DNA from 2 places in the Psychrobacillus sp. FSL H8-0510 genome. Region 1 is predicted to be linked to the other one. Evidence: a T-box and tRNA genes for the amino acid it is inferred to sense, from the RefSeq annotation. Region 1 holds a T-box; the other holds one or more tRNA genes.
What was found. The T-box of region 1 lies ahead of MHI40_RS12040 (valine--tRNA ligase). A T-box ahead of a tRNA ligase gene usually reads a tRNA of that ligase, here a tRNA-Val.
Positions count from the first base shown of each region.

Region 2: it has a tRNA-Val gene. The T-box ahead of MHI40_RS12040 (valine--tRNA ligase) is inferred to sense a tRNA for this amino acid. The anticodon was not compared.

Region 1 is NZ_JBBOYZ010000001.1:2,377,289-2,380,711, forward strand. Features, by position in the region: gene MHI40_RS12040 (valine--tRNA ligase) at 1-1,513, opposite strand, end outside; T-box leader at 1,677-1,902, opposite strand; gene MHI40_RS12045 (hypothetical protein) at 2,126-2,716, opposite strand; gene MHI40_RS12050 (5' nucleotidase, NT5C type) at 2,785-3,363, opposite strand; gene ribD (bifunctional diaminohydroxyphosphoribosylaminopyrimidine deaminase/5-amino-6-(5-phosphoribosylamino)uracil reductase RibD) at 3,388-3,423, opposite strand, start outside.
Region 2 is NZ_JBBOYZ010000001.1:1,411,469-1,414,891, forward strand. Features, by position in the region: gene MHI40_RS06805 (SLOG domain-containing protein) at 1-505, shown strand, start outside; gene MHI40_RS06810 (TIR domain-containing protein) at 665-1,273, shown strand; tRNA gene MHI40_RS06815 (tRNA-Val) at 1,666-1,738, opposite strand; gene MHI40_RS06820 (excalibur calcium-binding domain-containing protein) at 2,019-2,282, opposite strand; gene MHI40_RS06825 (nitric oxide synthase oxygenase) at 2,563-3,423, shown strand, end outside.

The DNA of each region.
Region 1 (3,423 bases):
TACCAGTAAATTCTATCCCTTGGAAAATCATACGAGAAACCCAGAAGAATATAATATCATAACCAGTTACGAGCGCATTTGTAGGATAATATTTTTTGAACTCTTCGTTTTCTGCATCTGGCCAACCTAATGTAGAAAACGGCCATAATGCCGAGGAGAACCAAGTATCTAAAACATCGTTATCCTGATTCCAGTTTTCTGGATCAGTTGGTGCTTCGTTACCAACATACACTTCTCCAGTTTCTTTATGGTACCAAGCTGGAATACGATGTCCCCACCATAATTGGCGTGATATACACCAGTCATGAATATTTTCCATCCATCGTAAGTACGTTTTTTCAAAACGATCTGGTACAAAATTTACTTTTCCTTCTGCTTCTTGAAGTTTAATAGCTTCTTTCGCAAGTGGTTGCATTTTAACAAACCATTGAGTCGATAGATATGGTTCTACTACTGCTCCACTTCGTTCAGAATGCCCTACTGAATGCGCATGTTCTTCGATTTTGAATAGAATTCCTGCATCTTGTAAATCTTTAACGATTTGTTTACGACATTCAAAACGGTCCATTCCATTATAAGTAGCTGCATTCCCATTCATCGTACCGTCTTCATTCATTACTAAAATACGTTGTAAGTTGTGACGGTTCCCGATTTCAAAATCATTTGGGTCATGTGCAGGTGTAATTTTCACTGCGCCACTTCCAAACTCCATATCAACGTAATCATCTCCAACAATCGGTATTTCGCGACCAATAATCGGAAGTTTTACTGTTTTTCCGATTAAATGCTTATAACGATCATCTTCTGGATGTACTGCTACTGCGGTATCCCCAAGCATTGTTTCTGGTCTAGTAGTAGCAACATCGATTGATCCAGTACCATCTGCAAGTGGGTAATGCATATGATAGAATGCACCCTGTACATCTTTGTGGATTACTTCAATATCGGAAAGTGCCGTTTTAGTTGCTGGATCCCAGTTGATAATGTATTCGCCGCGGTAGATTAAGCCTTTGTTATACAGCTTTACGAATACTTCTTTCACTGCATTTGATAATCCTTCGTCTAAAGTAAAGCGCTCACGAGAATAATCTAAACCAAGTCCAAGTTTCGACCATTGTGCACGGATATGGCCAGCGTATTCTTCTTTCCACTTCCATGTTTCTTCGACAAACTTTTCGCGGCCCAAATCATATCTTGTAATATTATCAGCACGCAGTTTTTCTTCTACTTTCGCTTGTGTTGCGATACCTGCATGGTCCATACCCGGAAGCCATAAAGCATCATATCCTTGCATACGTTTCATACGAACAATAATATCTTGTAATGTAGTATCCCATGCGTGACCTAAATGTAGTTTACCGGTAACATTCGGTGGTGGAATTACGATAGTATAAGGTTCTTTATCGCTTTCTGGATGAGCTTCGAAGTATTTTCCTTCTAACCACCATTCATAGCGCCCTTTTTCAATCGACTGCGGATCATACTTTGTGGACATCGTTGTTTCGTTTGTCATTGTCTGTTCCTCCTAAAAAAGAATATCAATTACGCCTCGGAGTAATTGCGTCCAGATTTTGAATCGAGCTTACTCGATTGACTCCTCTCAAAATCTGCGACATCCGCCGGAGGCTTTATTTTCGTTCAACATTTGAACGAATATAAAAAAACTCCTATCGTCATTAAAGGACGAAGGAGTTTGTTCGCGGTACCACCTTTATTCGCGAATGCTAAAAAACGCATCACGCTCTCAATTCGATAACGGCTTCAAACCGGCATTTGCTACTTACGTTCACAAATACTGCTCGTGGGCTACCTTCAAATGGCGGTTAACAGAAACATTTCAGCAAATTGTTTCCTTTCTTTTGAGAACCAAATCATTCTACTCTTCCCATTCATTGCATCTCTATTCATTTGTTCCATTGTAAAGGATATTATTATATGCCGTCAAGTCTAGTATGGTGAAAGGAGAATTACAATGAGAAAAGGATATAACCCATATTTATTGCCCGATTGGTTACGTAAAACACGTTTCTATTGTAAGCATGTAAGTATTCCCATTTGTACTTTCCAATTAATACGAGTACTAATCGTGCCTACCACATGGGATTTCCTCTTATTGGTACTATTACTACTCATCTGTTTTTTGTTTTACAAGAACATTATTTGATGGGAATGTCAGCTTTGAATATCCATCATCCAAATCTAAAATGAATTGAAGCTCGAACTCCTCGCCTTGCGGTATTTTCACTTCCACTGGTTCAGCAGGGTTTGGTGCTTCTACTTCTGCAACTGGTTTAACTGGAACAGGTACAGGAGCTTCCTCGTATTCACAGTGTACAGTCCACCCAACTTCAATTGCCGCTTGCTCTGTTGGTTTCGAGTTAATATGGTTCACTTGAACTGTTGGCTTGGAACCTTCTTTTAATTTGTCTTTACCGAACTCAATACTCATTGGCACTGCATATTCAAAATAGCCGACCTCACCTTGCAGATCTAAGTCTTCAATCTCGGTGAATTCGCTCGTAGCATGATGCTCCTCTTCACCTTCCTCAAACTTAACGTGGCAGGTGATGTGGTATATACCTACTATTTGAATAATATTCTCCTTCTCAGTGACTTCGCATTGAGGAGTTACTGCAACATTTTTAATTTCTTTCGGAACCCCAAAGCTTGGTGGAAAACGAAATTGTTCTTTTACATCCCAGGTTTTTGTCGTCATAAGTCATCCTCCTTCTATAGGACAACTTATGAATAGAACAAAAGGGATAGAACATATTTCACTTAGAATTACTTTTTGTCGTTGTTTTTATCCACAATCTGCTTTAGTTCTAACCAATTTGTTAACCTTGGAATTGTAAGATGTTGGTTATACGATTGCGTTTTCACATAAACTTGTAATGTATCATCTGTTAATGTGTTTAATACGTCTGGCTTATCGTCGAAATAATAATCCAACTGTAAGTCCCGAATAATATTTACCTTTGCTTGGTCCTTCATGCCACAAAAGAATTTTTCTTCTGTAACTGGAAATCCTTGTTCCATTAACCAATTCATCGTTCTTTCACGATGTTCTGCTGGTCTAGCCGTAATATAGTATACTTCATGTCCCTGTTGTTGTAGATTTACTAACGTTTCTACAGCATCTGGGTATGCCGGACAATTAGTATAATATATTTCTTCCAATGTATCATTCCACATTTTAGAGCCCGCTTCATCGGACATTCCGAATAATTCATGTATTTCAACTCTATCTAACGCATGAAATTTATCTAACTCCACTTGTTGTCCTAACTTTTCGTTATAAATATGAAAAGCATGTTCTCTTAAATTGATCAATGTATCATCAATATCAAATCCAAATTTCATTTAATATGCCACATCCATTACATCTTATTTGTAAGTTGGATAACCAACAAACTTAAAGTC
Region 2 (3,423 bases), 970 kb from region 1:
AATTTTCGGTTCACACCCAACTTTCCAACAAGTCATTTTCGATGTATCTAAATTAAGAAGACCAAGTGATTATATTTCAGCAGTTCATATGTATATTTCCAAACATTTCGCAACTCAAGCAATGGTCGATGAAAATATGAACTATGCAACAGTGACGGCGACTGATGATATAGATAATGACCGTAGTAAGAGTTTAACCGCTATGAGAACGGCAATGATTCAAGATGAAGATGCTATATGCATGATTGTTATTGGAGGTAAGGCAAATAGACCGCACTTTCTTCCCGGTGTTGATGAGGAAATTGAAATTGCTAGATCTAGAAATTTACCTGTGTTTCTAATTGGTTCCGTTGGTGGCAGAACCGCAGAGATTGCTACGGAATTTCAAACTAATGGCTGGCAAAATAAACTTAATCCTATGTCAGTTGAATTTAATGAGGAATTAATGCTTAGCCTTGATTATAGTAATTTGGCAAGTAAGTTACTAGATCAACTAGGTATGTAATTTAAGGGGAAATTAAGTAAATGATAAAGCGTAAAATCTTTTATAGTATTTTTATAAATGATTATTGGTTTACTGGATAAGTAAGAAATATTGTAGTAGTTGAGGATATCAGTTAATACAGTGAAAATGATAAAAAAGCATTTATTAGGGGGAAAGTACATGGCGAAAAAAACTTTTATTTCATACAAACACTCTGAATCTAAAGAATTAAGAGATCGAATTGTCGAGTCTTTAGGTGATGATGCCCGATATTATAAAGGAGAAACTAGTGAATCTCCTAATATGTCAGACCAAACTACAGAATATATTAAAGAAAAATTAAAAGATATGATTTATTCTACTTCTGTAACCATAATAGTTATTTCCCCAAATATGAAACAAAGCAATTGGATTGATTGGGAAATCGAATATTCACTGAAACAAATAAAACGTGGTGATAGAATGTCGAGTACGAATGGTATTCTAGGAGTAGTAATGAAGTATAATGGTGATTTTTCATGGTTAAGACCTTCCACAACTAATTCAGACGGCCATACTGCAATACTAACAAATAACGAGTACCTATATGACATCATTATTAGTAATAGGTTCAATCAAGACCCTAAGGAATATATTTGTGATGTATGCGAGAATGTTGACTTTTTATCCGGATCATATATTTCCTTAATTAAAGAAGATGATTTTTTTGATAATCCAAATAAGTATATTGACAATGCTTATGAAAAAAGTAAAAATATCAAGAACTATAATATTTCAAGAAAAAAATAAGAAGATGGCTGTAAGTTGGCTGACCAAAGACTAGGAGGAGCCGTGTGCGTAAATAGCGCAAGCACGGTTCTGTGAGGGGGGAGGAATACAATCTAACGCATAGTAGAGAGGTTCCCTTCTACTCGACTAGATTTAGTGAAAAACGGACATCAAAGCAAAATGAGCTTGGAGAACATTTTCCAGCTCATTTTTTTGTGCATTTTTAAATCAAGCTTTACCTTTAACATAGCCATTTAAAAAGTCCGTCCATGAATCAAAACCTCCACGTTTCGAAAATCCTGCGGACAAATAGCGGACAAACTTTAAAAATTGCGGTATATGCTTAGAAAATCTAACAAAAGAAAAAGCCAATAAACATTGATATATCAACGTTTACTGGCTTATCCAAATGATGGTCCCGACTGGTCTCGAACCAGCGACCCCCACCTTGTCGAGGTGGTGCTCTCCCAACTGAGCTACAAGACCGATTTAATGTAAAGAACTCTTTAAACATTAATGTTTCTAGATATAAATATACTATAATGTAGCGCACTAGTATATACCTAAAAAAATCCTGAAGTGCAAAGATCAACATTCAAGATTACAACCAAATAAAAAATCATATCCTTGAAGGCTTAACGCCTTTCAAGGTTATTTTTTAATTTAGTTATATAAAAAAGTAGAAATTAGAATCTAGTCAGGTAATACAATGAAATGCATTACATATTATCAATTTTTCTTAAGCTGCAATAGCTATAGTATAAAATTACTTCTCACATGCAATGCCATCTTTATCACGATCGCTTTTAATGTTAGCTTCATAGATCTCTTTTGATACAAAAGGAGTAAATTTAGTTTTTCCGCCTTTGTTTTTAATATTTGCAGCCTTGGCTACTCCACCTTTATAGGTTTTGTTTAATTCTGTGCAATTGCTAAATTCCTTAGCTGCCGCCTCTGTCTCTGTCGGTGCTGTTGTAGAAACCCCAAAAATTAATGTTGCGGAAAGTATGATTACAGAAAATCGTTTCATAGTAAATCCTCCTAAGTTTTTGAACTAAGTTGTGGTGAGTAAAAAGGTGCGTGTAAAGATAACTACATATCACAATATAATATGGGGAAATCTCCTTTACTTTTACCAAATTATTCAATGTTACCTAGACTTTAACATAAAGGAGTCGAATATGTATATAGCATATAAATTAATTTGATTATTTCTACTGACATAAAATCCTCACATCTTTCTTAGTTCTGTCACTTGTCTGTAGTGGCTCCATTCTACTAAGATGGAGAGATGGGGAGGTGCTACGATAATGTTATTGGAAGCACAGGACTTTATTCATCTTTTTTATAGGGAAACTGGTAAGGCGGAAATAGACATGCATATACGTTTAAAAGAAATAGAAAGTCAGATTAATACAGTAGGTGCCTACGAACACACTACTGAAGAGCTAGAATTCGGTGCCAAGGTGGCATGGCGTAATAGTAATAAATGCATAGGTCGTCTGTTTTGGCAAAGCCTTACCGTTTTTGATAAACGACATTTACATAACGAGGAGGCTGTTTTTGAGGCACTCATCGCCCATATGCAGTTTGCGACAAATGAAGGTCGAATTCGGCCGACTATCACAATATTTTCACAAAAGGATATTCGCGTATGGAATCATCAGCTTATACGATATGCTGGCTATGAAACGGAGAACTGGATTATTGGAGATTCCGATTCCATAGAATTCACGAAAAAATGTGAGGAACTTGGATGGAAGGGGAAGAGAACCAATTTTGATGTGTTGCCACTTGTTATTCAGGTGAAGGATCACCCACCGAAATTATTTGATATTCCGGAGCAATATATTTTAGAGGTACCAATTCGTCATCCTGAATATGATTGGTTTGAAGATTTAGAGATGAAGTGGTATGCAGTACCCATGATCTCGAATATGAAGTTGGAGATTGGAGGCATTACGTACGCTGCTGCTCCGTTTAATGGATGGTATATGGGCACAGAAATTGGTGCACGAAACTTAGCTGATGACTATCGCTACAATATGTTACCTTCAGTTGCCAGAGGAATGGGATTAAATACGAAATCTAATGCTTCTCTGTGGAAAGACAGGGCTCTTTTGGAACTAAATACAGCTGTATTGTTTTCCTTCAAAAAAGATGGTGTCAGT